4 regions of the Streptomyces sp. 11-1-2 genome follow, and region 1 is predicted to be linked to each of the others. Evidence: riboswitches for the same ligand, from Rfam matches in the RefSeq annotation. Region 1 holds a riboswitch; each other region holds the start of a gene.

What was found. A riboswitch is a leader RNA that binds a small molecule or an ion and turns the genes downstream of it on or off. The one in region 1 is predicted to bind cyclic di-AMP.
Positions count from the first base shown of each region.
Region 2: linked by a shared signal. The riboswitch ahead of CGL27_RS34295 (M23 family metallopeptidase) and the one ahead of CGL27_RS26225 (M23 family metallopeptidase) in region 1 are both predicted to bind cyclic di-AMP.
Region 3: linked by a shared signal. The riboswitch ahead of CGL27_RS20880 (transglycosylase family protein) and the one ahead of CGL27_RS26225 (M23 family metallopeptidase) in region 1 are both predicted to bind cyclic di-AMP.
Region 4: linked by a shared signal. The riboswitch ahead of CGL27_RS21705 (NlpC/P60 family protein) and the one ahead of CGL27_RS26225 (M23 family metallopeptidase) in region 1 are both predicted to bind cyclic di-AMP.

Region 1 covers NZ_CP022545.1:6,167,047-6,174,594, forward strand. Annotated here, with positions in the region: gene CGL27_RS26210 (hypothetical protein) at 30-389, opposite strand; gene CGL27_RS26215 (DUF6227 family protein) at 932-1,702, shown strand; gene CGL27_RS26220 (PP2C family protein-serine/threonine phosphatase) at 2,186-3,604, shown strand; cyclic di-AMP (ydaO/yuaA leader) riboswitch at 3,852-4,021, shown strand; gene CGL27_RS26225 (M23 family metallopeptidase) at 4,033-5,223, shown strand; gene CGL27_RS26230 (aldo/keto reductase) at 5,352-6,296, shown strand; gene CGL27_RS26235 (hypothetical protein) at 6,364-6,672, opposite strand; gene CGL27_RS26240 (DUF397 domain-containing protein) at 6,775-6,975, opposite strand; gene CGL27_RS26245 (helix-turn-helix transcriptional regulator) at 6,975-7,548, opposite strand, start outside.
Region 2 covers NZ_CP022545.1:7,963,684-7,971,231, reverse strand. Annotated here, with positions in the region: gene CGL27_RS34300 (GntR family transcriptional regulator) at 68-835, opposite strand; gene CGL27_RS34295 (M23 family metallopeptidase) at 1,085-1,879, opposite strand; cyclic di-AMP (ydaO/yuaA leader) riboswitch at 1,894-2,057, opposite strand; gene CGL27_RS34290 (pitrilysin family protein) at 2,356-3,762, opposite strand; gene CGL27_RS34285 (pitrilysin family protein) at 3,759-5,129, opposite strand; gene CGL27_RS34280 (DNA topoisomerase IV subunit A) at 5,443-7,548, shown strand, end outside.
Region 3 covers NZ_CP022545.1:5,010,841-5,018,388, forward strand. Annotated here, with positions in the region: gene CGL27_RS20870 (septum formation initiator family protein) at 1-379, opposite strand, end outside; gene eno (phosphopyruvate hydratase) at 498-1,778, opposite strand; gene CGL27_RS20880 (transglycosylase family protein) at 2,031-2,717, opposite strand; cyclic di-AMP (ydaO/yuaA leader) riboswitch at 2,725-2,892, opposite strand; gene CGL27_RS20885 (transglycosylase family protein) at 3,148-4,155, opposite strand; gene CGL27_RS20890 (cytochrome P450) at 4,302-5,579, opposite strand; gene CGL27_RS20895 (ATP-binding protein) at 6,231-7,388, shown strand; gene CGL27_RS20900 (roadblock/LC7 domain-containing protein) at 7,385-7,548, shown strand, end outside.
Region 4 covers NZ_CP022545.1:5,195,450-5,202,997, reverse strand. Annotated here, with positions in the region: gene CGL27_RS21725 (SDR family NAD(P)-dependent oxidoreductase) at 1-725, opposite strand, end outside; gene CGL27_RS21720 (C40 family peptidase) at 963-1,991, opposite strand; gene CGL27_RS21715 (hypothetical protein) at 2,326-2,679, shown strand; gene CGL27_RS21710 (L,D-transpeptidase) at 2,801-3,586, shown strand; gene CGL27_RS21705 (NlpC/P60 family protein) at 3,677-4,837, opposite strand; cyclic di-AMP (ydaO/yuaA leader) riboswitch at 4,844-5,015, opposite strand; gene pcrA (DNA helicase PcrA) at 5,189-7,548, shown strand, end outside.

The DNA.
Region 1 (7,548 bases):
GGCGGGAACACCATGAAAGGGTCAGCGACTCAGTGACGCTTGACGCTGTCGTCGTCGGTGGCGATGTTCGCGCAGTTCGAGCCGATCTTGGTGTCGCCCGTCGGGGCGGCAGCGCCGGTGACAAGGGTGATGCCGGTGGACGTGTCGCAGTCGTTGGCCTGCACGACCGAACCGTGGCTGTTGGTGAAGTTCACGCAGTCCGAACCGATGTTGATGTCGCCGGTGGGAGCGACACCGCCGAGGTTGCTGGTCGCACCGGTGGCCGTGTCACAGCTGTTGAGCTGCACGATGAAGTCGTCGTTGTTGTTGGCCAGGGCACCGCCCGCACCACCGATGACCAGAGCGCCGGCGGCCGCGGTCAGGAGAATCGCCTTCTTGCCGATGTTCACTTAATTCCTCCGTCTGGGTTGCTCCGCGAATTCCACGGACGCATGACACAACGAAGCTCATCAGTTAAGGCTTCGGGCTGCCAGTCAGCTTCACCCGTCCGGCATAGTGCGGCTCTTCCGGCGCGTGTTCTCCGAGAATCCCGCTAAGGGGGACCGCGCAAGGTCCATTTGGCCCAGCTCGGGCCGACTCGGCCCGGTGGACACCTGAATCCCTTTAATTGAATGAGGGGAAGTCGACTCCCCGGCGACTCCCCGGCGACTCCCCGGCGATCCCCGGCGATCCCCGGCAGAGGGAGCCTGGACGCGCTGGGACCCGGCGCCCACGGTGGCCGACCGGCCCACCCTGCCCCGCCCACGCACTTGTTCGACCGGTCGGACGAGTGATACATCCAAGCCCTGCGACGCAGGAGTGAGTGAGGCACAGTCACACCGACAGCTTCGCGGAACCGCAGCGCGGCGCGTGTTCGCGCCGCTACGCTAAGTGCGCGAGGTGGTCGCCCGGGGGGCGCGGCGAATCAACGCCGGGAGGCGGGAGGAGAGACATGGGGCACTCACGAGCGGACGGGACCCCGGCCGAGCTGATGGACGGGCTGCTCGCCCGTGCGCAGAACGGCTTCGAGATCGGCGAGGCGGTGCTGGCCCAGGCGCGGAGCGCCCTGATGCACCAGTCCGAGCTGCGGTCCTGCCGGCAGTGCAATGAGCGGTGCGGCCAGCTTGGCTACAGCACCTACCGGCATGTCTTCCTGCTCCCCGACGGCAGCAGCCTGCTGCTGTGGGAACTGGAGCACAACACCGGCGAGGGCGGTCGCCCGCTGTACGAGCTCTACGCGGACGAGGACGCCCTGACGCTGGCCGAGCGCCGCGTCCATGATCGCCTCGGCGGCGCCCGCTGGGAGGAGCTCGACGGGTTACCGCTGTGGCTCCCGGACCAGCTACTGCACACGGCCGAGCCCCTGGAGAGCTCCCGTGCGTATGTGGCCGACAATTCGGCCGACCACGCCCGTCGCGTCCTGCGCCGCGCGGAGAACGCCGACCGCCCGGGCGAGGAGACCGAGCGGCTGCTGGCGACCGCGTTCGCCCATGACATCGCCCTCGCGCCCAAGCCCCGGCGCCGCTCCGGCGGTCCCGACGCGACCTGGTGCCGCTTCTATGAGCACGCCTTCCTGCTCGCGGGAGGGGACGAGGTCGTGCTGTGGGAGCTGGAGCACAATCTCACCCGGGACGGACGGCTGGTGTGCGAGGTGTACCTCGACGAGGTCTCGGCGGAGCTCGCGGCCGACCGTCACGCCCGCGCGCTCGGCGTCGACCTCTGACGCATCGGTGCCGCTGGCGCATCCGTCACCTCTGAAGCGTCCGTCACCTCTGGCGCATCCGTAACCTCTGGCGTATCCGAACCTCTGATGCGCCCGTAGCCGCTGACGCTCTCGTGGCCCCTGACGGGCCGACAGGGCGCCCGCCGCGTAACCCCTGACGCCTCGTGGCTCTGACGCGCCCACAGCCCCTGACGCGCCGCCGTGTGCCCGCCATGTGCCCGCAGTGTCCCCTCGCGTGCCCGCAGTGCCCCCGCCGCGTGCCCGTCGCGTGCCCGCGGCGCACGCGCGGTAGCCGGGCCCGCTCACGGCGCCCGTCCAGCACCCGCTTGGCCGACACCGATTCGCCTGGCAGCCCGTCAGCCGGAAGCCTGGTGACGAAGGTGACGAGGGCGGCGAGGGTGGCGAGGGCGGCGAAGGCGACGCTGTGACGACGGCGACGCTGTGACGACGGCGGGACGCGGACCAGGGAAGCGAGAGAAGCCGGTGCGGGTGCGAGGGAGCAGGGCTCGTACGGGCGCCCGTACGGAGTGGCGTACGGCCTGGCCCCGGCTGAGCCGCCCGCACGCCCACCGCCGCCACACCCGCCTGCACACGCTCATCGCCACCGGCGCCGCGGCCGGTGGCGCCTCCGCCGACGGGCTCACCGGGCCCACCGCGGGACCTGGCCCGGCGGAGGATGAGGGCAAGGGGCTGCCGGGCCGCCGGGTGGCCCGCTGGCTTCCCGCCATCCTCCTCCTCGGCGGCGTCAGCTTCGACCTGGCCACCCCGTCCGGCTACACCGCCTCGCCCTTCTTCGCCGCCGCCCCCCTGGTCGCCGCGGCGCTCTTACCGCTGCGCCAGACCGTCATCATGGCCTGCGTCGCCGTCCTCGCGACCTGTCTGCTGGCGGAGTTGCACGGTGTGAAGGACCCGACCCAGGCGGCCACCGAGATCGTCACGGTCGCCACCGTGACCGTGCTGGCGGTGGCGATCAACCGTGTCGTACGCCGCAGCTATCACCGGCTCGCCTCGGCGCGCGGTGTCGCGGAGGCGGCCCAGCGCGCCGTCCTGCCCGCGCCGCCCGCCCGTCTCGCCGGGCTGGAGATCGCCGCGCGCTACGTACCGGCGGAGAAGTACGCGGCGATCGGCGGTGACCTGTACGCGGTCCAGGACACCCCGCACGGCGTACGGCTGATCGTCGGGGACGTACGCGGCAAGGGGCTGCAGGCGGTGGAGGTCGTGGCGATCCTCCTCGGCTGCTTCCGGGAGGCGGCGGAGCAGGAGACGACCCTGGAGGCGCTCGTGGGCCGCCTGGAGCGGGCGCTGCAGCGTGAGGGTGCCCGGCGGGCCGACCTGGAGGTGTTCGAGGGGTTCACGACGGCCGTGGTGGCCGAAATTCCGCGCGGCGATTCCACTCTGCGGCTGATCAACCGCGGCCATCCGGCGCCGCTGCTCATGGCGGAGGACGGCGCGGTGCGTGCCCTGGAGCCGGAGATGTCGGCGCTGCCGGTGGGGATGGGGGAGTTGGCCGGGTGGCCGGACCGGGTGATGGAGCTGGGGTTCGAGGAGGGGGAGACGCTGCTGCTGTTCACGGACGGGGTGACGGAGGCCCGAAACCGCGACGGCGAGTTCTACGACCCGGAGAAGCGGCTGCGCGGCCGCCGCTTCGCCGATCCGCAGGAGCTGCTCGACGCGTTGGTCGCCGATGTCGAGCGCCATACGGACGGCGGGACATCGGACGACATGGCGCTGCTGGCGGTCCGCCGGACCCCGGCCCGCGGGAACGGACGGGGGAACGGGCAGGGCAATGGGGGCAACCGGGGCAATGGGCAGCGGGACGGCCGAGGGAGCGGGCACGACGGCGACGGCGGTGCGAGCCGCGGCGGCCATACGGGGGACAGCGGCGTCCCACACCGTCCGTAGCCGACCGGGTCCATACCGTGCGTAGTCGACCGAGCCCCCTCCGCATAACAATTGCTGCACGATCGGTCCGCACGCGTTTTTGCGAACCTTTGGCCAGTGCTTTGATTCGCCCTCTTTTGTCCCCTCTTGAGCGCTAAGTTCATGCCAAAGGTGCGCGGATTCCTCAGAACAGCTTGGAATCACATCGCGCTCTCTATTAACGTTCGATAACGCAGCGCGGTCGTCACAACCGTCGCAAGGGCGGCACCGTGCGCCGTCGCCGAATCCCGTACGCACACTGGCAGTACCGCACCACCAGCAGCACCAAGGGAACCGGGGAACCAACACCTTGGGGTGAATCGGGTCGAACCTGACCCGTAGGAGACCTTCCTGCTCCGAACCCGTCAGCTAACCCGGTAGGCGAGAAGGAAGGAAAGGAGTGCGCCTCCGTGGCGTCCAACAGGTCTGCCCTGGACGAGGCCCCGTATCGCACACGGGGAGGCGGTTTGGGGACCGCCACCGCCTACGGCCCCGGCTTTGACGCCGGCGGCGGGATGAGCTCCGGGGACGGCCACTTCGCCCCCGACGATCGGTACCTGGACGCGAATGGGGACGCGTTCGAGGGCCCGGGTGCCGGATTCGAGACCGAGCCCTGGGAGGAGTGGAACCCCACCGAGGAGTCCATCGCTCCCGTACGCGGCCGGCACCGCGTGGCCAAGCAGCGGGGCGGGACCATGGCGCGCAGCGGCGCCGTCCTCGGGGTCGGCGTGATCGCCGCGGTCGGCGCGGGCGGTATGGCCAGCGCCAAGGACCGTCCCAAGCCGCCCATTTCCATGCCGGATCTCGGCCACGTCGCCGATGAGGTCAAAGCCAGCCTGCCCGCCGCCAAGGACCTGCCAGGCATCGGCTCCTGGACGTCGGACGACAGCAGCGGCCCGCAGACGGCCGCCGCCCCCCTCTCCCAGGCCGGCCTCACCAGCGAGGACGAGCAGCGCGGCACCACCGACGCGGGCGAGGCGCTCCGCGCCCGCATCCTCCAGCAGGCCGAGAACCAGCAGAACGCGGCGGACGAGGACAGCCGCACCGCCGCGGCGAAGGCCGCCGCGGACAAGGCGTCCGACCAGGCCGCGGAGGTGGCCGCCCAGCGGAAGGCCAAGGCAGAGGCGGAGAAGAAGGCCGCCGAGCAGCGGGCGAAGGAGGCGGCGGAGAAGAAGGCCGCGGCCGAGCGCCAGGCCAGGCTCGCCGCCGCGTACACCCTCCCGGTCGGCTCGTACACCCTGACCGCGAGCTTCGGCCAGGCTGGCGACATCTGGTCGGCCGACCACACCGGCCAGGACTTCGCCGCCCCGACCGGCACCCCGGCCAAGGCGGTGCACGGCGGCACCATCACCCAGGCGGGCTGGGCCGGTTCGTACGGCTACCGCATCGTGCTGACCCTCAGCGACGGCACCGAGATCTGGTACTGCCACCTGTCCTCGATGGTCGTCACCTCGGGCAAGGTGACGGCGGGCGACGTCATCGGCCGCGTCGGCGCCACCGGCAATGTGACCGGCCCGCACCTCCACCTCGAGGTCCGGCCGGGCGGCGGCTCGCCGATCGACCCGATGCCCTGGCTGCGCCAGCACGGGATGAACCCCTGATACTCCGGCGGCTCTGGCGCTCTCTCCCCCCTTGACGCCAGGGCCGCCGGTTTACGTCCCGACGGGGCTACGTCCCGACGGGGCCGCCCCCAGGAACAACCCCGCCCAGCCACCTGTTGTAAAAACGTATGGCTGACAACACACAGAAGATCGGCGATCTGTCCGTCTTCCCCTTCTCCCTCGGCGGGAACGTCTTCGGCTGGACCGCCAACGAGGCCGAGTCCTTCCGGGTGCTCGACGCCTTCGTGGCGGCGGGCGGCAATTTCATCGACACCGCCGATGTCTACTCCGCGTGGGTGCCGGGCAACGAGGGTGGCGAGTCCGAGACCGTCCTCGGCAACTGGTTCGCCTCCCGGGGCAACCGCTCCGACGTCGTACTCGCCACCAAGGTGGGCGCCGGCTACCCGGAGCCCCGCGGTCTGACCTCGTCCGCCATCAAAACGGGCGTCGAGGAATCCCTCCAGCGGCTGCGCACCGACTACATCGACCTCTACTACACCCACTACGACGATCCGTCGGTGCCGGTGGAGGAGATCATCACCACCCTGGACGAGCTGGTCAGAGAGGGCAAGGTCCGCGAGATCGCCGCGTCCAACGTCAGCGCGGAGCGCCTGGAGGCCCAGCTGGCCTTCTCCACCCAGGAGAGCCTGGCCCGCTACGTCGCCCTCCAGCCGCACTACAACCTGGTCTCGCGCGACACCTTCGAGGGCGACTTGGCCGACGTCGCCGCCCGCCACGGCCTGGCGACCATCCCGTACTACTCCCTGGCGTCCGGCTTCCTCACCGGCAAGTACCGCCCCGGCACGGCGGTCGACAGCCCCCGCTCCACCGGCGCGGCCAAGTACCTGGAGACCGAGCGCGGCCAGAAGGTCCTCGCCGCCCTGGACGACGTCGCCGCCAACCACGCCACCGAGCCCACCACGGTCGCCCTCGCCTGGCTCCTCGCCCAGCCCACGGTCGCGGCCCCCCTCGCCAGCGCCCGCTCCGTCGACCAGCTCCCGCCCCTGCTGGCGTCGGTCGACCTCAAGCTGACCCAACCGGAACTGGACCTGCTGACCTCGGCGTCGGACTGACCGCCGGCCGACCAGGCAGAACCCCAACGAGGGCGGGCGCCCCCAAGACCAGACCAGCCCGCCCTCGTCACTCCTCCCGCACGAGGCCCGCATTCAAGGCCCGTGTCCAGAGACGGTCCTGCCATTCATTGGCGTCCGGCGCGGGCTTGACGGTGAGGACGGGGTTCGGGCCCGTCTCGATGAGGTGCAGCAGCGACCAGGCGACGCCATGGCAATCGTCCGGCCCAAAGCAATCGGCCAGAGCCCTGGCCTCCTGGGCCGTGACAGGTCTGGAGATCGCATCAAGTTGCTCGACGCGCCTGTCGATCTCTTCTCCACTCGCCCCCACATCGGGAAGCGGCCCATCGACAACGAATAGCTGCACCTCGGCTCTCATCCCCGAATGATCGTCCGCAGCCACTGCACTGGGCAAGGCGCTTCGGCAGGGTAGGCAGGTCGACGTACGAAGTAGACGGTCAGATCTTCGCGAAAACGCACCTCAACCCAACTGCCTATCCCGCACGGCCGTCACGAAGTCCGCCCACGCGCGGTGCGAGAACCCGAGCATGGCCCCGTCCGGATCCTTGGAGTCCCGTACGGCGGTACCCTCGCTCGCCAGATCGGCTGTCTCGATGCAGTTGCCTCCGCTGCCATTGCTGTAGCTGCTCTTCCGCCATTGGAGAGGCGATATATCAGTCATCAGTACAGTCCTTGCGCCGCTCGTCTGATCAGGTCATTCGACCGCTGAGGACTCAAGGACAGAGCGCGTAGATTGTCAAACGCCTTGGCGTAGAGAGCGATCTCTTCCGGACGCTCGAGATACACCGCGTCCGTCAGGCCGTCGCGATACACCATGTCGGGATCCTCTTGGTCCGGGAACCCCAGGATCGTAAATGCCCCGACGGCAGGGTAGGTGCCAGCATCGAACGGCAGCACCTGGACCGTGACGTTCTTCAACTCCGCCATGTTCAGTAAGTGCTCGCACTGGCCGCGCATGATCTTGGCGTTGCCGATGGTGTGTTGCAGCACGCTTTCGTTGAGGATCGCCCACAGGTCGAGACAACCCGTGCCCGTCAGGAGCGCCTGGCGCTCCATCCGTACGTTGATCATGCGCTCGACATCGTTGGGGTCCTGAGCAGGGGCGGCGAGATGGAGCTCTCGTGCGTAGTCGGCCGTCTGAAGCAGGCCGGGGACAAACTCGCACTCGTACGTACGTAGTCCCGAGGCGGCCTGCTCCAGCCCAACGTAGACCGAGAACCACGGGGGCACGGCG
Region 2 (7,548 bases), 1.8 Mb from region 1:
GAGGACCGGGAACCGGGCGCCGCGAAACCGCGCCGGGAATTCCCGAGAGTTGTATACGGGATCGCTGTTAATTCCGGCCGCTCGCCGTGTTTACGGAATGTTTCGAAGCCCTCACCGGAGTGGGGCGGCGCTGCCGGTATTCCGCCAGCGCGCGCTCGGTGTGCGCCGCGGCGAGCGCCCGCGCCCGGTCGGCGTCGCCGCGCGCCACCGCGTCCACCAGCGCGCCGTGCTCCGCCCAGGACTCCACGGCCCGCGCCGCCGGGTCGGGACGCCGGGCGCCCCCGGGCGGTGCGGCGTGCGCTACGGGCTGCGGCGCGGGAGCGGCCGCGTACACCCACACGGTCTTGCGGCGCAGCTGGACGAGCATCGCGGCCAGGCTCGGACTGCCGGACGCCTGGGCGAGCGTCTCGTGGAACCAGTCGCCCAGCGGCCGCAGTTCACCGAGCCGGCCGTGCTGGGCCCGCTCCCGGCCGAGCCGGACCAGCCCGCGCAGCACCTTCAGATGGGCCTCGGTGCGACGCTGTGCGGCCCGTGCGGCACCCAGCGGCTCCAGCAGCGCCCGGATGTCCAGCAGATCGGCCGCCTCGCGCTCGGAGGGCTGGGCGACGCAGGCACCGGCGTGCCGCCGGGTCGTCACGAAGCCCTCGGACTCCAGGGTGCGCAGGGCCTCGCGGACCGGCACCCGCGAGACGCCGTAGCGCCGGGCGAGAAGTTCCTCGGTGAGCCGGCTGCCGGGCTGATATGTGCCGGAGACGATGTCGTCGCGAATCGCCGTACACACCGCATGCGCCGAAATCCGGCGACCGCCCTGGACCGCGGTCGTATCCCCGCTCACTTCCGGTCCCACATTGTCGAACCTCCGCCTTAACGCCCGCGAAACGCATCCATGGAACGCGCATTGAACGACTCTATTCCAATCGGACGTCATTTCCGATGGCGGAGTGCATTTCATGGATATTTTTTGGTCAGCCGGCGGCGGCACGCCGAAGGCCCCGTCCGGTGGACGGGGCCTTCTCGGATTCTCGCGGGACCGCCGGCGTGCGCGGAGTCCCGCGAGGTCGGACGTGCGCGGAGTCCCGCGAGGTCAGACGTTGACGCCGTGCGAGCGCAGATACGCCAAGGGGTCGATGTCCGAGCCGTAGTCCGGGCTGGTGCGGGCCTCGAAGTGCAGATGCGGTCCGGTGACGTTGCCGGTGGCGCCCGACAGGCCGATCTGCTGGCCGGGGGTGACCTTCTGGCCGACCGAGACGCTGATCGACGACAGGTGGCCGTACTGGGTGTAGGTGCCGTCGTTCATCTTGATGACGACGTTGTTGCCGTAGGAGCCGCCCCAGCCCGCCTCGACGATCTCGCCCATGCCCACGGAGTGCACCGAGGTGCCGGAGGAGGCGTGGAAGTCGATGCCGGTGTGGCTGCCGGAGGACCACAGTCCGCTGGCCGCCTCGTAGCCGGTGGAGACGTAGGAGCCGCTGATCGGCGTCTCGAAGGTGTTGAGGCGCTTGCGCTCGGCCTCGCGCGCCGCGCGCTCCTTGGCCTCGCGCTCGGCCTTGGCCTTCTTCGCCGCGGCCTCCGCCTTTCTGGCGGCCTCCTGGCGGGCGATCGCCTCCGCCTTGGCCTTCGCGGCGGCCTGCTCGGCGGCGGTCTCCTGGGACTGCGCCTGGGCCTCGATGTGGTCCGCGATCCCGTCGCCGATCACGATCGCCTGGGTCAGACCGGTCTGCTGGGGGCTGGGGCCGGTGTCCGCGGCGAACGCCTGTCCGGTGATCCCGGCGACGACGCCCGAGGCGACGGTGGTGATGCCCACGACGTTCGCGCCGGCGCGGACGTTGATCTTGGTGGTGCGGCGGTGTTTCCCGGTGGCAGTGCGGGTGGACGCCATACTGAGGCGCACTCCTTTCCTTCCTTCTCGCCTACCGGGTTAGCTGACGGGTTCGGAGCAGGAAGGTCTCCTACGGACTCCTCCCCCGGCCGGGGAAGGCGCCCGATTCACCCCTGGGGACGTGTGGGTCCCCGGCTCCCCTGGCTCGCGCCGTACGGGGACTCGGCGATGACTGTCCGTGCCGCGGGTGCGGCGGGTTGCTGGCGAACAGCCGGACTGACGCTAAACGGGCCCGCTTTCGATCACCAAACGGTTCCGGTTTTTTGTTGCTCTCGCCACAAACCAAACAAGCTGTCACTCCCGCAAATCGGGCATGAAGGAAGGACCCCGGCATCCTTACGGGGCCAGGGTCCTTCCGCGGTGAGCTCGTTGACCGGACCGGCTGCCGGATCGTCCAGCGGACCCGGATCGTCAGCGAGCCGGCCGGATCGCGGGTTCTTGGTCCGGATCCGGCCAACCGGCCAACTCCGGGCGGCTCAGCCCGAGATGACGCGCACCTCGCCGATGCCCAGCGCCCGGACCGGCTCCTCGATCGCCGAGGCGTCCCCGACCAGCACCGTGACCAGCCGGTCCGCCGGGAAGGCGGACACCACCGCGGCGGTCGCCTCCACCGTGCCGGTCTCCGCGAGGCGGGCGTACAACTGCGCCTGGAAATCGTCCGGAAGGTGCTGCTCGACCTGGTCGGCGAGGGTGCCCGCGACGGACGCCGCCGTCTCGTACTTCAGCGGGGCGACGCCCACCAGGTTCTGCACCGCGACATCGCGCTCCTCGTCGGTGAGCCCCTCCTCCTTCAGCGTGCGCAGCACCTTCCAGAGGTCCTCCAGCGCGGGCCCGGTGACCTCGGTGGCCACCGAGCCGCTGATCGCCAGCATGGCGGCGCCCGCGGAGCCGCCCGAGGGCGCCGGGGGCGCGGAGCGCAGCACCTGGCCGAAGGCGCGCACCCCGTAGGTGTAGCCCTTCTCCTCGCGCAGCACACGGTCGAGGCGGGAGGTGAGGGTGCCACCCAGGCAGTACGTGCCGAGCACCTGCGCGGGCCAGACCCGGTCATGGCGGTCGGCGCCGACGCGCCCGATGAGCAGCTGGGTCTGCACCGCGCCCGGCCGGTCGACGATCACCACACGGCCGAGGTCGTCCGCGACGATCGGGGGAACCGTGCGCGGCGCGCCCGCCCCGCCCGTCCAGGCGCCCAGGGTGTCGGCGAGCGCCCCATCGAGGTCGACCCCGGTGAGATCGCCCACGATGACGGCGGTGGCCGTGGAAGGGCGGACATGCGCCTCGTAGAAGGCCCGCACGGCCGCGGCGTCGATGCCCTCGATGGTCTCCTGGGTGCCCTGGCGCGGCCGGGACATCCGCGATTCGGCCGGGAAGAGGGCCGCGGAGAGGGCCATCGAGGCGCGGCGGGCCGGGTTGGCCAGCTCATGGGGGATCTCGTCCAGCCGGTTGCGCACCAGCCGCTCGACCTCGCCGTCCGGGAAGGCGGGGGCGCGCAGGGCGTCGGCCAGCAGCCCGAGCGCCTTGGGCAGCCGGGAGACCGGGACCTCCAGGGAGACGCGGAGGCCGGGGTGGTCGGCATGCGCGTCCAGCGTGGCGCCGCAGCGCTCGAGCTCGGCGGCGAACTCCTCGGCGTCGTGCTTGTCGGTGCCCTCCGACAGGGCGCGCGCCATGATCGTGGCGACGCCTTCGAGCCCGGTCGGCTCGGCGTCCAGCGGCGCCTCCAGATTGATCTCGACGGCGACGACCTGCTGGCCGGGGCGGTGACAGCGCAGCACCGTAAGGCCGTTGGACAGCTCACCGCGCTCGGGGGCCGGGAACGCCCACGGCTTGGGCGCACCGCCCTTGGGCTGCGAGTGGAAGGTCATGGTCGCGGTGACGGCGTCGCTCACTGGGCCGCCTCCCCTTCTGCGTCGGTCTCGGCGGCTTCGGCGGTGTCGGCTGCGTCCTCAGCGCCCTGGACGGGCTCGTAGACCAGCACGGCGCGGTTGTCGGGGCGCAGCCGCGCCGCGGCCACGGCCCGCACCTCCTCGGCGGTGATGTCGAGCACTCGCTCCACGGCGGTCAGCGCCAGCTGCGGGTCGCCGAAGAGCACGGCGTACCGGCAGAGCTCGTCGGCCCGGCCGCCGACCGTGGCCAGCCGGTCCAGCCACTCGCGCTCGATCTGCGCCTGCGCCCGCTCCATCTCCTGCGGGGTCGGCCCCTCCTCGGCGAAGCGGGCCAGCTCCTCGTCGACGGCGGTCTCGATGGCCGGCACCTCGACGCCGCCGGAGGTCTTCACGTCCAGCCAGCCCAGCGAGGGGGCGCCGGACAGCCGCAGCAGGCCGAATCCGGCGGCCACGGCGGTGCGGTCACGGCGCACCAGGCGGTTGTGGAGCCGGGAGGACTCCCCGCCGCCGAGGACGGTCAGCGCCAGATCGGCGGCGTCGGCCTCACGGGTGCCGTCGTGCGGCAGCCGGTAGGCGGCCATCAGGGCACGGGCGGGGACCTCTTCCTCCACGACCTCGCGCAGCTGGTCGCCGATCACCTCCGGGAGCGTGCCGTCGCGGGGCGGCCGCTTGCCGTCGTGGGAGGGGATGGAGCCGAAGTACTTCTCGATCCAGGCGAGCGTCTGCTCGGGGTCGATGTCACCGACGATCGACAGCACGGCGTTGTTCGGGGCGTAGTAGGTGCGGAAGAACTCCCGCGCGTCCTCCAGGGAGGCCGCGTCCAGGTCGGCCATGGAGCCGATCGGGGTGTGGTGGTACGGGTGGCCCTCGGGGTACGCCATGGAGACGAGCTTCTCGAAGGCGGTGCCGTACGGGACGTTGTCGTACCGCTGGCGGCGCTCGTTCTTGACGACGTCGCGCTGGTTCTCCAGGCTCTCCTCGTCCAGCGCGGTCAGGAGGGACCCCATCCGGTCGGCCTCCAGCCACAGGGCGAGCTCGACCTGGTGGGCGGGCATCGTCTCGAAGTAATTGGTGCGCTCGAAGCTGGTCGTGCCGTTGAGCGAGCCGCCGGCCCCCTGCACCAGCTCGAAGTGGCCGTTGCCGGTCACCTGCGCCGAGCCCTGGAACATCAGGTGCTCGAAGAGGTGAGCCAGGCCGGTGCGCCCCTTGACCTCATGGCGCGAGCCGACGTCGTACCACAGACAGACCGCGGCGACCGGGGTCAGATGGTCCTCGGAGAGCACCACGCGCAGGCCATTGGCCAGGCGGTGCTCGGTCGCTTTCAGGCCGCCGGAGCCGGCCTGCTGCGTGGCCGTGTGACCCATGGGCATGTACGTCCCTTCGATCGCGTGATGGAGCGCGTGCCAGCCGCATGCGCAGCGCTTCTGTCACTGTATGCAAGGGGACGGACATCTGGCGAAGTTCCGGTCCGTTCCCGCCCTCCCGAGCTGCCGCGAACCGTTTCCGCAGCCTCTCGGGCGCAGCGCGTCGCCCTTCGAGAGGCCGTCACACGGGGCCGCCGGACCCGGTTTCGGGGCCCGCGCCGGCCCTTGCGACCCCGGGCCGTTCCACACTTGTCGGCGGCCCGGGCCACAATGGTCCGCGTCAGATCCCGCATCGGCAGTTGAAGGAGCCGCAAGCGCGATGGCCCGCCGCAGCACGAAGACCCCGCCGCCGGACGACTTCGAGGAGCGCATCCTCGACATCGACGTCGTCGACGAGATGCAGGGCTCCTACCTCGAGTACGCCTACTCGGTCATCTACTCGCGCGCGCTGCCCGACGCCCGTGACGGACTGAAGCCCGTGCACCGCCGCATCCTCTACCAGATGAACGAGATGGGGCTGCGCCCCGAGCGCGGCTTCGTCAAGTGCGCCCGCGTCGTCGGTGAGGTGATGGGAAAGCTCCATCCGCACGGCGACGCGTCGATCTATGACGCGCTGGTGCGCATGGCGCAGCCGTTCTCCATGCGCCTGCCGATGGTCGACGGCCACGGGAACTTCGGCTCCCTGGGCAACGACGACCCGCCCGCCGCGATGCGGTACACCGAGTGCCGGATGGCGTCGGCGACCTCGCTGATGACGGAGTCGATCGACGAGGAAACGGTCGACTTCTCACCGAACTACGACGGCAGTGAGCAGGAGCCGGTCACCCTCCCCGCCGCCTATCCGAACCTGCTGGTCAACGGCACGTCCGGGATCGCGGTCGGCATGGCGACCAATATGCCGCCGCACAACCTGGGCGAGGTCATCGCCGCCGCCCGCCATCTCATCAGGCACCCGGGCGCGGACCTCGACACCCTGATGCGCCATGTGCCGGGCCCCGACCTGCCCACCGGCGGCCGGATCGTGGGCATGAGCGGCATCCGGGACGCGTACGAGACCGGGCGCGGCACCTTCAAGATCCGCGCCACGGTGGCCGTGGAGGACGTGACGGCCCGCCGTAAGGGCCTCGTCGTCACCGAGCTGCCCTTCGCCGTGGGGCCCGAGAAGGTCATCTCCAAGATCAAGGACCTGGTCGGCGCGAAGAAGCTGCAGGGCATCGCGGACGTCAAGGACCTCACCGACCGCGAGCACGGGCTGCGGCTGGTCATCGAGATCAAGAACGGCTTCAACCCCGAGGCCGTACTGGAGCAGCTCTACAAGCTCACGCCGATGGAGGAGTCCTTCGGCATCAACAACGTGGCGCTGGTGGACGGCCAGCCGCTCACGCTGGGGCTCAAGGAGCTGCTGGAGGTCTATCTCGACCACCGCTTCAACGTGGTCCGGCGGCGCAGCGAGTTCCGCCGCACCAAGCGCCGCAACCGGCTGCACCTGGTCGAGGGTCTGTTGGTGGCCCTCCTCGACATCGACGAGGTCATCCGCCTCATCCGGCAGAGCGACAACGCGGCGGAGGCCAAGCGGTCCCTCATCGAGCGCTTCGGCCTCTCCGAGGTCCAGACGCAGTACATCCTGGACACTCCGCTGCGCCGGCTGACCAAGTTCGACCGGCTGGAGCTGGAGTCGGAGCGCGACCGGCTCAAAACCGAGATCGAGGAGCTGACCCGGATCCTCGACTCCGACGCCGAGCTGCGCAAGCTGGTCTCCGGCGAACTGGCCGCGGTGGCAAAGAAGTTCGGCACCCCGCGCCGCACGGTGCTGCTGGAGTCGTCGAACGCACCGGTGACCGCGGTGCCGCTGGAGGTCGCGGACGACCCCTGCCGGGTGCTGCTGTCCTCCACCGGGCTGCTGGCCCGTACCGCCGACGGCGAGCCGTTCCCGGTCGAGGGGAAGGTCAAGCGCGCCAAGCACGATGTGATCCTCTCCGCGGTCCCGGCGACGGCCCGGGGATCCGTGGGGGCGGTGACCTCGACCGGGCGGCTGCTGCGGCTCACGGTGATCGACCTCCCGATGCTCCCGGAGTCGGCCGGGCCGCCCAATCTGGCGGGGGGAGCGCCCATCGCCGAGTTCCTCTCCCTGGAGGAGGGCGAGGAGCTGATCTGCCTCACCACCCTGGACGAGTCCTCACCGGGGCTCGCGATCGGCACGGAGCAGGGCGTCGTCAAACGCGTGGTCCCCGACTACCCGGCCAACAAGGACGAGTTGGAGGTCATCGGCCTCAAGGAGGGCGACCGGATCGTGGGCGCGGTGGAACTGCGCACCGGCGAGGAGGATCTGGTCTTCATCACCGACGACGCCCAGCTACTGCGCTACGCGGCGGGCCAAGTGCGGCCGCAGGGACGCGCCGCGGGCGGTATGGCGGGCGTCAAGCTC
Region 3 (7,548 bases), 1.2 Mb from region 1:
CGGTGGAGCCGCTGCCGTCCACCACGCTGTAGCCGGTCTCCCCCGGCATCAGGAAGTGCAGCCGCTCCCGGGCCTGCTGCTCGGTGTAGGCGGGGTCACGCAACCGGGCCTTCCGCTCCCGCAGCTTCTTCACGTCCTCGCGGGCCCGCTGGGCCTCGCTCCGCTGCTCGGCGATGTCGGAGCGCTGGGAGATGTACTGCCGCATCGGGTAGGCGAGCGCCACCACCAGGGAGCAGACGACCAGCGCGAGCAGGGCCGCGCGGCCGGTCAGCCGGCCCCGGCGGCGCTTGGTCCGCACCCGGTAGACCCGGGCGGCGGCGTGCTCGCCGAGCGCCTTGAGCCTGGTCGCGGTGGAGAACCGTTCGCGATCCGCCGGCACGTCGCCTCCCCGGAGATGACTTCGCTTGAGTGACGCGTAACGCCGTCCCCGGTCACGGTACGGGACCGCGGCCGGGGACGGGTGTCAGACGTGTCTGCTACTTGAGGTCGTACGCAGGTCAGCCCTTGAAGCGCGGGAAGGCCGAGCGGCCCGCGTACACCGCGGCGTCGTCGAGGATCTCCTCGATGCGCAGCAGCTGGTTGTACTTGGCCACCCGCTCGGAGCGGGCCGGGGCGCCGGTCTTGATCTGGCCGCAGTTGGTGGCGACGGCCAGGTCGGCGATGGTGACGTCCTCGGTCTCACCGGAGCGGTGCGACATCATGCACTTGTAGCCGCTGCGCTGGGCCAGCTCGACGGCGTCGAGGGTCTCGGTCAGCGAGCCGATCTGGTTGACCTTGACCAGCAGGGCGTTCGCGGTGTCGCTGTCGATACCGCGGGCGAGCCGCTCCGGGTTGGTGACGAAGAGGTCGTCGCCGACCAGCTGGACCTTGTCGCCGAGCTGCTCGGTGATGGTCTTCCAGCCGTCCCAGTCCTCCTCGTTCAGCGGGTCCTCGATGGAGACCAGCGGGTACGCGGCGACCAGCTCGGCGTAGTACGAGGTCATCTCGGCGGCGGTGCGGGACTTGCCCTCGAACTCGTACGACCCGTCCTTGTAGAACTCGGAGGCGGCGACGTCGAGCGCGAGCGCGATGTCCTGGCCCGGCTGGTAGCCGGCCTTCTTGACCGCCTCGAGGATCAGGTCGAGGGCCTCACGGTTGGAGCCGAGGTTCGGCGCGAAGCCGCCCTCGTCGCCGAGGCCGGTGGACAGGCCGCGCTCCTTCAGCACGGACTTCAGGGTGTGGTAGACCTCGGCACCCCAGCGCACGGCCTCGGAGAAGGACTCCGCGCCCACGGGCGCGATCATGAACTCCTGGATGTCCACATTGGAGTCGGCGTGCGACCCGCCGTTGAGGATGTTCATCATCGGGACCGGCAGCAGATGGGCGTTCGGGCCGCCGAGGTAACGGAAGAGCGGGAGGTCGGACGCCTCGGAGGCGGCGTGCGCGACCGCGAGGGAGACGCCGAGGATGGCGTTGGCACCGAGCGAGGACTTGTCCGGGGTGGCGTCCAGGTCGAACATCGCCTGGTCGATCAGACGCTGCTCGGTGGCGTCGTAGCCGACCAGCTCGGGGCCGATCTGCTCGATGACGGCGAGGACGGCCTTCTCCACACCCTTGCCGTTGTAGCGGTTCTTGTCGCCGTCACGGAGTTCGAGGGCCTCGAAGGCGCCGGTGGAGGCGCCGGACGGAACGGCGGCACGGCCGGTGCTGCCGTCGTCGAGGCCGACCTCGACCTCGACCGTGGGGTTGCCTCGCGAGTCGAGGATCTCGCGAGCTACGACGACGTCGATGGACGGCACGAGGTTCTCCTTCGTATGGGTCAGCGGTAGCAGCACGAGCCTAACGGGCCGGGAGGGCTGCACCCCGCGTTCGCCCGCCCCACGAGACGGGGGCGTGACACAAAAAGCCAGATTCTGAATCACATATCCAGATTTCTGGTGAATCGGGCAATGAGGGAACCCCGGTGGGCGCGCCATAGGGGCGGCACGCCCGACCGGGGCTCGTCTCAGGGTTCTCGGGCGGCGGCCTCAGGCCGCGGCTGCGACCGTGACTCAGCCGAGGTGCAGCTTCTGGCCCGGGTAGATCAGGTCGGCCTTCTCCACGATGTCGTCGTTCAGCTTGAAGAGCTTCTTCCAGCCGCCCTTGACGTGGTGCTCCTTGGCGATCTTGCCGAGGGTGTCGCCGGACTTGACCTTGTACTCGCCGTCACCCTTCTTGATCGGGCCACGGGGCTGCTCACGCGTGGCACGCTCGGGCGCGGTGTGCGGCTGGGCCTTCGGCTGGGCAGGCTGGGCGGCCGGGGCCGACTTGGTGGAGGCCGACGGCTGGTCCTGCGAACCGGAGGGCGCGGACGGCGCGGACGGGCTGCCGCCGGAGGTCAGACCCTTGCCGCAGACCGGCCAGGCGCCCTTGCCCTGGCTGCCGAGGACCTTCTCGGCTATCTGGATCTGCTGGCCCTTGCTGGCCTTGTCCGCGGTGGGCGCGTAGGCGGTGCCGCCGTACGCGGCCCAGGTGGAGCTGGAGAACTGCAGGCCACCGTAGTAGCCGTTGCCGGTGTTGATCGACCAGTTGCCACCGGCCTCGCACTGCGCGACCTGGTCCCACTGGGCGCTGGTGGCCGCGGAGGCGGAGGTCGCCCCGATGAGGGGCGCCGCCACGGCGGCACCGGCGAGACCGGTGAGCGCGGCGATACGGGTGGCCTTGGAGGGACGGCGGTGCTTCCCGTTGGACTTCAGCATCGTTGGTTCGTTTCCTCACCGACGCCTACGAGGTGAGCTGTCGGGTTCGGACGTGAGTTGCCCGGCCGGTCGCGATGATCGCTCCCGGCTTCACCCCTAGCCGACGAGCCCGTGTCCACAGGCCACTCGGCACCTACCTTGGGTCCCCCGCTCCTGCCTTCGGCGCTGACGCGTCGGATTCCCCCCGACCGCCGGCAGGATTCGGCGTGACGATCGACGGTGCCCGCGGTGGCGAGCGGAAAGACGTTAAACACACCTCCCGAGAACGTTCAAACACCCCAATGGCAGCGAATGGGGCTGTAATTGATCTCACCCGGCCCACATCGGCGCAGGTAGGGCCGGGTGAGGAGAGATCGGACACGAGGTGCGCCCCGGAAATTGTGACGAGATGTATGTCTCATCGGAACCAGATCGGGCAATTCACCCCGAATCACTGCTCCCTGATGGTGAGGTCAAGTCGCTGACCAGGGATGATCAGGTCGGGGTCGATTCCAATGAGGTCCTCGTTGCTCTCGTAGAGCCCTTCCCAACCTCGGGACACATTCCGGTCCTCGGCGATGCCTGACAGATTGTCACCGGGGCGAACGGTGTAATCGTCACCCGCGGGGCTCCGGTCGCGGTCCGCGGCGTCGCGCGAGGCGTGGCGTCCGGAGGGCTGCCCGTCCGCCGAATCGCCGTCCTCGGCCCGCTCCCCGGCATCCGGGGAGCCGCGGTGGCGGCCGGAGGGCGAGGGGTCGGCGGAGGGATCCGCCGAGGACCCCTTCGAGCCGCCCGAGGCCGAGCCGCCCGAGCCGCCCGAGGCCGGGTCATCCGAGGCCGAACCGCCCGACGTCGGGTCATCCGATGCCGAGCCGTCCAGTCCGTCGGGGGACTTGGAGGTGTGGGGGGCTTCCGGCTTCTCGGTCGATCCGGACGAATCCGGCTTACCGGCGCTGTCGGACGCCCCCGAACGGTCCGACTCCGGGGAGGAGGAGCCGTCCCGCTCCCGGTCCCCCGCCTCGCCCCGGCCCGCCCCCGGGTCCCGGGTGGCCGTGCCACCGGGGTCCACATCGGGGGCGCCGGAGCCGTCGGTGAGCCCGGCGCCCAGCGCACAGCTCGGCCAGGCGTCGGGGCCGCGGTCGCCGAGGATCGACTGGGCGATGGATATCTGCTGGGAGCGGCTGGCCAGGTCGGGGCGCGGGGCGTACTCCGTGCCGCCGTAGTCCTTCCACATGTCGAGGGTCAGCTGCAGTCCGCCGTAGAAGCCGTTGCCCTCGTTGGCGCTCCACATACCACCGCTCTCGCACTCGGCGACCTGATCCCAGGTGGCGGTCTGGGCGGCCTGTGCGCCGGACGCCCCGAAGAGGGGCAGGGCGATGCTCGCTCCCGTGACCCCCGCCGCGACGATGATGGCCGGAGCCTGACGGGGGCGACGGTGTCGACCATTACCGGAACGCATGCGATTGCCCTCTCTATGGCGAACTCGGTTGCCGGTGAACATAGCGAGGGCACTCGATCATCACAAGCCGATGTATCCCAGGTCACGCCACGGTCACACGGCTGATCATTCGTCACCAATGTCCGTACGTACGGGGCTTGGCGGCCTCAGTGGTCCGCGGAATTCCAGGTCACCGGGAGCGTGCGCAGCCCGCGCATGATGAGCCCGCCGCGCCACCGCAGATCCTCCGGCTCCGCCGCGAGCCGCAGTCCGGGCAGGCGCCGCAGCAGGGTGGCGATCGCGGTCTGCGCCTCCAGCCGGGCGAGCGGGGCGCCGAGACAGTAATGGATGCCGTGGCCATAGCCGAGGTGCTGGTTGTCGCGGCGGGTGAGGTCGAGGACATCGGGCGCCGCGAACCGCTCGGGGTCCCGGTCGGCGGCGGCGAGCACCACCAGCACCGGCTCCCCTTCGGCGATGTGCTGCCCCGCGAGGGTGAGCGGCTCGGTGGCGAACCGCCAGGTGGCGATCTCCACGGGTCCGTCGTAGCGCAGCAGCTCCTCGACCCCGGCGGCCAGCAGCCGCTCATCCCCTTCTTCCAGGGCCCGCTGCATGACGGCGCGCTGCTCCGGATGGCGCAGAAGTGCGTAGACGCCGTTGCCGATGAGGTTGACGGTGGTCTCGAAGCCGGCGAACAAGAGGATGAAGGCCATGGCCGCGGCCTCGTTCTCGGTGAGGTGCTCACCGTGGTCGCTGGCCCGGATCAGCCCCGAGATCAGATCCTCCCCGTCCTCTTCTTCCCTCCGCTCCACGAGCTCCAGGCGCTTGCGGTGGATCAGCTCGCCGAGATACGCGCGGATCCGCTTCACGGCGCGGGCCACTCCGCCGCGCGGGCCTCCGCCATGCCGGATCATCGCGCCGGCCCAGTCCCGGAAGTCGTCCTGGTCCTCGCGCGGCACCCCGAGCAGATCGCAGATCGCATAAATAGGGAGAGGGAAGGCGAACTCATGGATGAGGTCCGCCTCTCCCCTTTCCTCGAAGGCGTCGATGAGCTGATCGGTGAGGGTCTGTACCCGAGGGGTGAACGCGGCGACCCGGCGCGGGGTGAACGCCTTGGAGACCAGGCGCCGCAGCCGGGTGTGATCGGGAGGGTCGATGTTGAGCAGATGCGTCATCAGGTCGGCACGCTGTTCGCCGGGAATGCCCACCTTGCCCTTTGCGTGGGCCGCCGCACTGTGCCGCTGGGGGTTCTTGGAGAGCCGGGGATCGGCCAGCGCCTTCCTGGCATCTGCGTAACGGGTCACCAGCCAGGCGTCGACACCGCTGGGCAGCGTGGTCCGGTGCACCGGGGCGTGCTCGCGTAGCCAGGCGTACGCAGGGTAGGGATCAGTGGCGAACTCCCAGGTGAAGAGGGTGGGAGCGGAGCTGTCACGGGGCTGTTCCGACACGCCCCGACGATACCCGCGCGCAGTCGCCCCCTCCGGCCTGCCGGAAGTAACGGGCAACACGAGAAATAAGTGAATAAGCAGAACAAAAAGAATAAGAGAGTAATGACCGGGATGAATGCCTAGCGGAATTCCCCATTCATCTCCACACACCCTTCACCACCCATGCACAGTGCGGGTCGAATGCCCGGATATCTGATGGCTGCGACCGCCGTTCGGTGGTTGCCCGCGCCACCCCGATACGAACCCCCGGGACATGCCCTGACGTCGGTCAACGCGGTGAACTGGCGGTGTGGCTGAAACAACGTCAGGTGAACGAATGGGACTGGGGCACATGCACGGGGCCCAGTGATACCGGTGATACGATCACCGCGCTTGCCAGGCGAGCCAAGGGCGCGTAAGACACACGGCGATCCGGCACATCAGCCGAGAGGATCCCCACCCTGAGGAGCATTATGCCGCCAGTTGGGCATATGGAGCCGTTCCGGCGCACCGACGCCTGTGCGCTGCCGTCGGCAAGACGAGTGCGATGTCCCCGGAACCCGCGGGCGCCGTACGGGCGCTGACTTACCGCTGCTCAGGCACCTTCCAGACGCATAACGCACCACACCTCCCTAAAGTCCCTGGCGGTCTAGTCGTTTAAAGAGAGTCTTAATGACGCAATATCTACAGGATCCAGCACTCTGGGCCCTGATCGCTGGCACGCCTCTCGCCGCAACCGCCATTATTCGCGGGCGAAAGGCGCGGGCGAATCTGCGCCAGGAGAAGGCGGAGCTCGAGAAACGCGCGGCCGACCTCGACAACAATTACGCCGAGGCGGTCCAGGAGGCTCACAACCGCGCCGAGGAGGCCACCAAGAGCGCACTGAAGTCCGCTATGCGTACGCTTCAGGGCCTCGCCAACGAGCAGCAGTTGGCCATCTCCAAGACACAGGACAAATACGGCGAGCATCAGCTTCTCCAGGACCTCCTGGAGATCGACCACATGAACTCGCAGTTCGGTCGGCGCGCGCAGTCCATCGCGGTGCTGTGTGACGGCTGGCTGGGCCGTCAGCGCGCCGTCGCGTCGGTGTACGACGTGGTCCGCAGCGCGAAGGGCCGCATCCGGCACTACACCCGGGTGGAAATCCGCTCACAGAGCAACTTCGCCCTGGTCAGCCGGGCCGTGGAACCGGTCGCGCTGGCGCTGGCCGAGCTTTTGGACAACGCGACCAGTTACTCCGCGCCCGACTCGCCGATCGACATCACCATCCGCACCGTCCCCAAGGGCGTCTGCGTCATCATCGACGACGCCGGTGTCGGTATGAACGAGGAGGAGAAGAACCGGGCGGACAAGCTGCTCTCGGCCACGCACGCCACCGGTGTAACGGGACTCGGCAATCCGCCGCAGTTCGGTTTCGCGGTGATCGGTGTGCTCGCCGCGCGCTACGGCTTCACGGTGTCCGTCGATTCGGCCTCTCCCTACGGTGGTGTACGCGCGGTCGTGCTTCTCCCCGAGGACCTTCTGACCAATATGCCCGAGCCGGAAGAGCAGCCGACGACCCACGTTCCCGCCGAGGCCGAGCAGCCGCAGCCGAGCGGTTCCGCCATGTCCGGTTCCACCGTCAGCGGTTCGACCGTGAGCGGTGCCACCGCCGGAGGCCTGCCCAAACGTCGCCGTAAGGGCTCGATTTCCATCGTCCCCAGAGCGGACTCCACCAGTGCCCCGGCCCGGACGAGCGAGGAATCCGCATCGATCATGGGCGCGTTCCAGCGCGGCACGCAGTCCGGACGCTCAGCAAACCCGAACAGGGAAGGGCATGATCCTCAGTGAACAACGACCTGTCATGGATGCTTGAGAGCGCCCTGGAAGTACCAGGGGCTCGTCATGCGATCCTGGTCTCCGCCGACGGTCTGCTGATGGCCCGTTCTCAAGAGGTCAAAAAGGACGAGGCCGACACCGTCGCCGCGGCGATGAGCGGCATCCAGTCGCT
Region 4 (7,548 bases), 970 kb from region 1:
CCGCGCAGCCGTTCGCCGGTCGTGGGGGCGTGGAGGGGCGGGCGGGGCGGGGTGAGAGCGTCGAGCGCGCCACCGGGGTGGGTGACCACGCTCCGCACCGTGCTGTCGGCCGTCCTCAGACGGCGGTCGAGTTCGAAACCGAAGAGCATCTGGGCCAGTTTCGACCGTCCATAGGTGCGGTCCGGCCGGTAGTCCCGGGTGCTCTCGAGGTCGTCCAGGTCCAGCCGCTCGGACGTGGCCGCGAAGCTGCCCGCGGTGACGACCCGGCCCTCGGGGGCGGCCGCCAGCAGCGGTGCCAGCCAGTGGGTCAGCGCGAAGTGCCCGAGGTGGTTGATCCCGAACATCGCCTCATGGCCGTCCCCGGTCTCACGGCGGGGCGGCTCGTCGAACTTCACCCCGGCGTTGTGGACGACCGCGTCCAGACGGTCCGACCGCAGGGCTTCCGCGGAGGCTTTGAGCGAGGCGAGGTCGGCGAGGTCCAGCCGGATATGCCGCACCCGGGCTTCGGGGACCCGGGAGCGGATCGAGGCCGTGGCGGCGTCCGCCTTGTCCGCGTCCCGGCTGCCGAGGACGACGGTGGCTCCCGTACCAGCGAGCTGTTCGGCGACGAAGTACCCGATCCCCGCGTTGCCTCCGGTCACCAGAAAGGTCTTACCTTCGGCGCGCGGCAGCCGATGGACGTCCCATGGCGCGGTAGAGGCTTCGGACGAGTCGGTGGAAGGCATGGGGGCTCCTGGCGTTCGTGAGGGCGGACCGGTGACCGAATGTGGCTGACGCGGTCACATGTCAGCCTTACGGCCGCGACCGACGACCCACCGACAGAGCGCCGTCATCCGGTGGCGCCCGCCGACAGACCCCCGTCAGCCGCCGTCCCCCCGCCGACAGGTCCCCGTCAGCCGCCGTCCCCCTCCCCTCCCGGCCGACAGATCCCCGTCCGGCCCCGGGGGACCGGCCCGGTACACCTACGCCGGGCGGGCCGCTCCCGCGAAGGGCATGTCGGCGACGGAGGCCACCCGGACGGGGGCGCCCGGGCGCGGGGCGTGGATGATGCGGCCGTCGCCGATGTAGAGGCCCACATGGCTGACGCCGGAGTAGAAGAAGACCAGGTCGCCGGGGGCCAGTTGGTCGCGGGTGACGCGCCGGCCGGCGTTGATCTGGGTGTAGGTGGTGCGGGGCAGGGCGACCCCGGCGGCGCGCCAGGCGGCCTGTGTGAGCCCGGAGCAGTCGTAGCCGTGGGGGCCGGTGGCGCCCCAGACGTACGGCTTGCCGAGGGCCGCGTACGCGTAGGAGACGGCGCGGGCGGCGCGGCCCGCGGTGGGGGAGGCGGTGCCGTCGGCACCGGCCTTGTCGCCGTCCTGGGCCGCCAGCAGGCGCTGCCGCTGCTCGAGGGTCAGCCGGTCGAGGAGGCGATCGGCGGCGGCGAGCCTTTGCCGGACGGTCCGCTTGTGGTGGGCGGCCGCCGTCTGGGAGGCGCGCAGAGCGGCGAGGCGGTCGGCCGCCTCGCCGCGGACCTGGCGTAATTTCCGCTCCTGACGGCCGACGGAGGCGATCAGGGCGGCCTGGCGGTTCCCCGCGCGCTCGGCGAGTGAGGCGCGCTGAAGGTACTGACCGGGGGAGGAGGACAGGGCGAGCTGGAGGGCCGGGGCGATCGTGCCCGAGCGGTACTGGGCGGTGGCGAAGGCGCCGAGGGCGTTGCGCGCGGCGTTGAGCCGGGTGGTGCGGCGGGCGGCCTGGTCGCGCAGCGCGTCCAGCGCCGCACGGGCCTTGTCGGCTTTGTCCTTCGCGCCGTTGTACCTCTCGGTGGCCTCCTCGGCCTGCCGCTGGTACTGATCGACCTTCGCCTTCACCTGCGCGGGGGTGAGGCGGTTCTCGGCGTGCCCGGTGCCGTCGAGGAGGGTGGCGGACGCGGCGCCGGTGAGGGCGAGGAGTGCGGCCGCGCGGGCGGTGCTGCTGGTGAGCGAGCGCTGCTTGGGCTTCCTGTGCGACGCCACTGCGGCGGTTCACCTGGTCTTTCTTGGGCATTCCAGGACATTCCGCTGATCCTGGACCCTCATGGGGGGCGGACGGACAGGTGGCAGTCCGCCGTGAGGCGGGGACCCTCAGTTGACGGGAAGCGGACTGCCACCTGGAGGAGGAAGTTAGGCCGGAAACCGGGGGTCGTGCGGGGGATTGAACGGGAGTGCACAGATTTCGTCGCTCCCGTGACGGCGGCTGATCGCCCGGCGAGTGGGGTGGTCGGGAGTGTGGGGCTGCCGTGACCGAAGCGCCGATAGGGGCCCACCCGAGTGCCGGGTGATGATATGCGCGCGGTTAGTCTCCGGAACCATGGACGTACTCATTCACGTGTTCGTCGGCCTGCATATCGTCGGCATCGGCGCGCTGCTCGGCGGCTTCCTCTCGCAGTTGAAGGCGATGGGCGCGGGCGAGGCCCGGATGACCCCGGCGATGCTGCACGGCGCGCTGACCATGCTGGTCACCGGCGCGGCGCTGGTCGGGCTCAATCAGGCCGACGACAACAGTGTCAACAACATCAAGATCGGTGTGAAGCTGGCGCTGCTGATCGTGGTCCTCGGCCTGGTGTATGTGAAGCGCGACGAGGAGAAGGTAGAGTCTGCCGCCTTCGGCGCGGTAGGTGCCTTGACAACGGCAAACATCTTCATCGCCGTGCTGTGGACCTGACGAGCTGATCATCTGAGGCAATCCCGAGACAATTCCGACACCTTTTCGACACGATCCTGAGGCAACCGTTTGCACTCGCGAGCTGTCTGGGTAAAGAGCGAGGCAGTCGAGAGGAGTGGCCATGGGGGCAGTGGGGGCAGTCAGAAGCAGGCATGGCCGGCGCGCGGGACTCGTGCTGGGGCTGGCGGGGATGACGGTGCCGCTCGCGGTCGCCGTCGCCGGTCCGGCGCAGGCTCAGGCGCGGCCGGCCCAGGCACGGCCGCTGGGCAGGTCGGCCGGATCGGTGACACCGGCGACCATGGCCGCGTCGTCGTGCACGACCAGCGTGGGGCCGTATCAGAAGCAGGCCGAGCGGTTCCTGGGCCGCCCCGTGGACGGGCGGCAGTCGCGGACGGACTGTCTCGCGATCCAGAAGTTCCAGGTCAACCACGGCATCAGCCCGACGATCGGCTACGCGGGCCCGATCACCTCGGGCGTGATGAGCCTGATCAACGCTCAGAAGGCCGCCGGACACAACCCGAACGCGGCGAAGAAGTGCCCGACCAACAAGGGCCGCATCGCCTGCGTCGACCTCACCCGGCAGCTCAGCTGGATCCAGGACGGCTCCCGGCTGGTCTACGGGCCGGTGCCGGTGCGGTCCGGGCGGAACGGCTTCGAGACCCGCACCGGGCTGAAGAAGATCTACTGGCGGAACATCGACCACTGGTCGACGCTCTACAAGGTCGCCATGCCCTACAGCCAGTTCTTCGACGGCGGTCAGGCGTTCCACTCGATCGCCGGGAGCGTATGGTCCCCGCCCGGCTCCCACGGCTGCGTCAACATGCGCACGGGCGAGGCCAAGAAGTACTGGAGCCTGCTGAAGAACGGCGACGATGTGTACGTCTACGGGCGCAAGCCCGGCACGTGAACGGCACATGAGCCGATGACGTGACGATGCCGCTGCCCGGGGCTCCGGCCCCGGGCAGCGGCACGCCAAGGGCCTGTACGGCCCCGCGTCCTACGCGGGCCGCACGCTCCCGTAGATCGGCATCTCGGTGATCGGCGCCTTCTTCACCACATCGCCCGGCTTCGGCGCGTGGATCATCATCCCGTCGCCGATGTAGAGGCCGACATGGCTGATGTCGTCGTAGAAGAAGACCAGATCGCCCGGCTGGAGTTCGGACGTCGAGACGCGCGTACCGGCCTTCACCTGGTCCCAGGTGGTGCGCGGCAGCGAGATCCCGGCCGTCTTCCAGGCCGCCTGCGTCAGCCCTGAGCAGTCGAAGGAGCTGGGGCCGGTCGCGCCCCAGACATACGGCTTGCCGAGCTGCGACTTCGCGAAGGCGATGGCCTGGGCCGCCTTGGAGCTGTTGGCGGGGGTCGAGGGCGCCGTCGAACCGGAGCCGCTGTCTCCGTTCTGCTGCTCCTGCTGCTTCTTGCGCGCGGCCTCCTGCCGCTGCTTCTCGGCGAGCGCGGCCGCCTTACGGCGGGCCTCTTCCGCCTTCTTCTTCTCGATCGCCGCCAGCCGCGCCTTCTCCTTGGCGGTCAGATTCGCCAGCAGCCGCCGGGCCTCGGTCAGCTTGTCCTGGACGGTCTTCTTCTGGGTCTTCAGCTGCTTCTGCGACGCGGTCAGCGAGGCGAGGCTCTCGCTGGCCTTACCGCGCTCCTTGGCGGCGCTCGCCTGCTGCTTCTGGAAGTCGTCGACGGCCTGCTTCTGCCGACCGGTCAGCCGGTCGATCAGATGCGACTGGTCGAAGACGTCCTGCGGATCGTTGGAGAACAGCAGGGTCGCGGCGGAGCGGGCCATTCCGCCGTCGCGGTACTGGGCGGTGGCGTAGGCGCCGAGCGTGCGTCGCGCCTCGTTGAGCTTCTCGGTGCGCTGGGCGACGGAGTCCAGCAGCTTGTCGACCTTGCCCCGCTGCTGATCGGCGCGCTCCTTGGCGGCGTTGTAGCGCTGGGTGGCGCTCTCCGCCTGGTGATAGAGGGTGTCGACCTTCTCCTTGACCTTGTCGATCGACTGGGTGGCCGGTTTGGGGTCGTCGCCCGGCGCGGCGTTGGCCGTCTGGGAGAGGAGGGTGACGGATGCGAGGGCGGCCGTGGTGAACCCGACGGCCGTACGGCGGCCGTGACCGGTGAGCGGGGCCGGTATTCGGCTCCGCGGCTTGCGGTGCGACGCCAAGGGAGGCGCTCCTTCCGTGGACCGCCTACCGGGTTAGCTGTCGGGTTCGGGCGGTACGGAAGGTTGCCCTACGGCCGTGTCCGGGCGGCACTTCCGTGCCACGCCGCTTCGGGCCGATTCACCCCGGTGTCGCGTTGTCGGGTCCCCGGCTCCGGGCGCCTTACGGCGGTGCCGGACTCGGCGGAGGCCGCCCGTGCCGACGTGGTTCGCCGACGGATCTTCCGGGCCGCCTGACGCAGGACGGTAGTCAACACGTGGGGCTCCTGTGAAGACTGGTGACCGTTTTGCCCGAAACCGTTTCGTGATGTTCGGGCATCGGCTGTCAGTGGGGCGGCCTAGACTCGGGGAGCGATGAGCAGCCTCTTTGACGACAACTTCCTGGCGGACCTCGGGCTTCCTTCGAACGAGGAGCCACCACCGCCGCCCGAGGATTCGGCGCACCCCGGCCCCGATGGTGCCGAGGACGTGCCGCATCACCTCTTCAGCGGCGGCTTCGACGCGCCCGTGCCCCGGGAGGCCCACTACCGGGACGGCGCCGCGCGGCCCGTCGTGGACCCGTCCGCCCTGCTCGAGGGGTTGAACGAGCAGCAGAGAGCCGCCGTTGAGCACACCGGCTCGCCGCTGCTGATCGTCGCGGGTGCCGGCTCCGGCAAGACCCGGGTGCTCACCCACCGCATCGCCTATCTGCTCGGCGCCCGCGGCACGCACCCCGGCCAGATCCTCGCCATCACCTTCACCAACAAGGCGGCGGGCGAGATGAAGGAGCGGGTGGAGGAGCTCGTCGGCCCGCGGGCGAACGCCATGTGGGTCTCCACCTTCCACAGCGCCTGCGTCCGCATCTTGCGCCGCGAGTCGAAGAAGCTCGGCTTCACCTCGTCGTTCTCGATCTACGACGCCGCCGACTCCAAGCGGCTGATGTCGCTGGTCTGCCGGGATCTGGATCTCGACCCCAAGCGGTTCCCGCCGAAGTCCTTCAGCGCCAAGATCTCCAACCTGAAGAACGAGCTGATCGACGAGGAGACCTTCGCCGGACAGGCCACGGACGGTTTTGAGAAGACGCTGGCCGAGGCGTACGCGATGTACCAGGCGAGGCTGCGCGAGGCCAACGCACTGGACTTCGACGACATCATCATGACCACGGTCAATCTGCTCCAGGCGTTCCCGGAGGTGGCCGAGCACTACCGCCGCCGCTTCCGGCACGTCCTGGTGGACGAGTACCAGGACACCAACCACGCGCAGTACACCCTCGTGCGCGAGCTGGTGGGCACGGACACCGAGGAGACCGCGGCCGCCGAGCTGTGCGTGGTGGGCGACGCCGACCAGTCGATCTACGCCTTCCGGGGCGCCACGATCCGCAACATCCTCCAGTTCGAGGAGGACTACCCCACCGCGCGGACGATCCTCCTCGAGCAGAACTACCGCTCCACCCAGACCATCCTGAGCGCGGCCAACGCGGTCATCGAGCGCAATGAGAACCGCCGCCCGAAGAACCTGTGGACCGAGGCCGGCGCCGGGACCGAGATCACCGGCTATGTGGCCGACACCGAGCACGACGAGGCCCAGTTCGTCGCCGACGAGATCGACCGGCTCACGGACGCGGGCGACGCCAAGGCCGGTGACGTGGCGGTGTTCTACCGGACCAACGCCCAGTCCCGTGTCTTCGAAGAGATCTTCATCCGGGTCGGGCTGCCGTACAAGGTCGTCGGCGGCGTGCGCTTCTACGAGCGCAAGGAGGTCCGGGACGTCCTCGCCTATCTGCGGGTGCTGGCCAACCCCGAGGACTCCGTCCCGCTCCGCCGGATTCTGAACGTGCCCAAGCGCGGCATCGGGGAGCGCGCGGAGGCCATGATCGACGCGCTGGCGCTGCGCGAGAAGATCACCTTCCCGCAGGCGCTGCGCCGGGTCGACGACGCGTACGGCATGGCGGCCCGCTCGGCCAACGCCGTCAAGCGGTTCAACACGCTCATGGAGGAGCTGCACACCATCGTGGAGTCCGGGGCGGGCCCGGCGACCGTCCTGGAGGCGGTGCTGGAGCGCACCGGCTATCTGGCCGAGCTCCAGGCGTCCACCGATCCGCAGGACGAGACCCGGATCGAGAACCTGCAGGAGCTCGCCGCCGTGGCCCTGGAGTTCGAGCAGGACCGCGGCGAGGAGAACCCCGGCACCCTCGCGGACTTCCTGGAGCAGGTCGCGCTCGTCGCCGACTCCGACCAGATCCCCGACGAGGACACCGACGGCTCCGGCGTGATCACGCTGATGACCCTGCACACGGCGAAGGGCCTGGAATTCCCGGTCGTCTTCCTCAGCGGCATGGAGGACGGCGTCTTCCCGCATATGCGGGCGCTCGGCCAGACCAAGGAGCTGGAGGAGGAGCGGCGGCTGGCCTATGTGGGGATCACCCGGGCCCGCGAGCGGCTCTATCTGACCCGCTCGACGATGCGCAGCGCATGGGGCCAGCCCGCGTACAACCCGCCGTCCCGCTTCCTGGAGGAGATTCCGGACCAGTATGTGCGGTGGCGGCGCACCGGGCCCGCCACCCCGTCGGCGTCCATGGGCAGCATCGCCTCGACCCCGCCGTCGGGGCTGTCGTCCGGTCTGTCGTCGTCGCGTTCGCGCGCCGGGGGCAGCGGGTTCGCGACCCGGCGGGCCAAGGAGCGTCCGGTGGTCGCGCTGGCCATCGGCGACCGGGTCACCCATGACTCGTTCGGGCT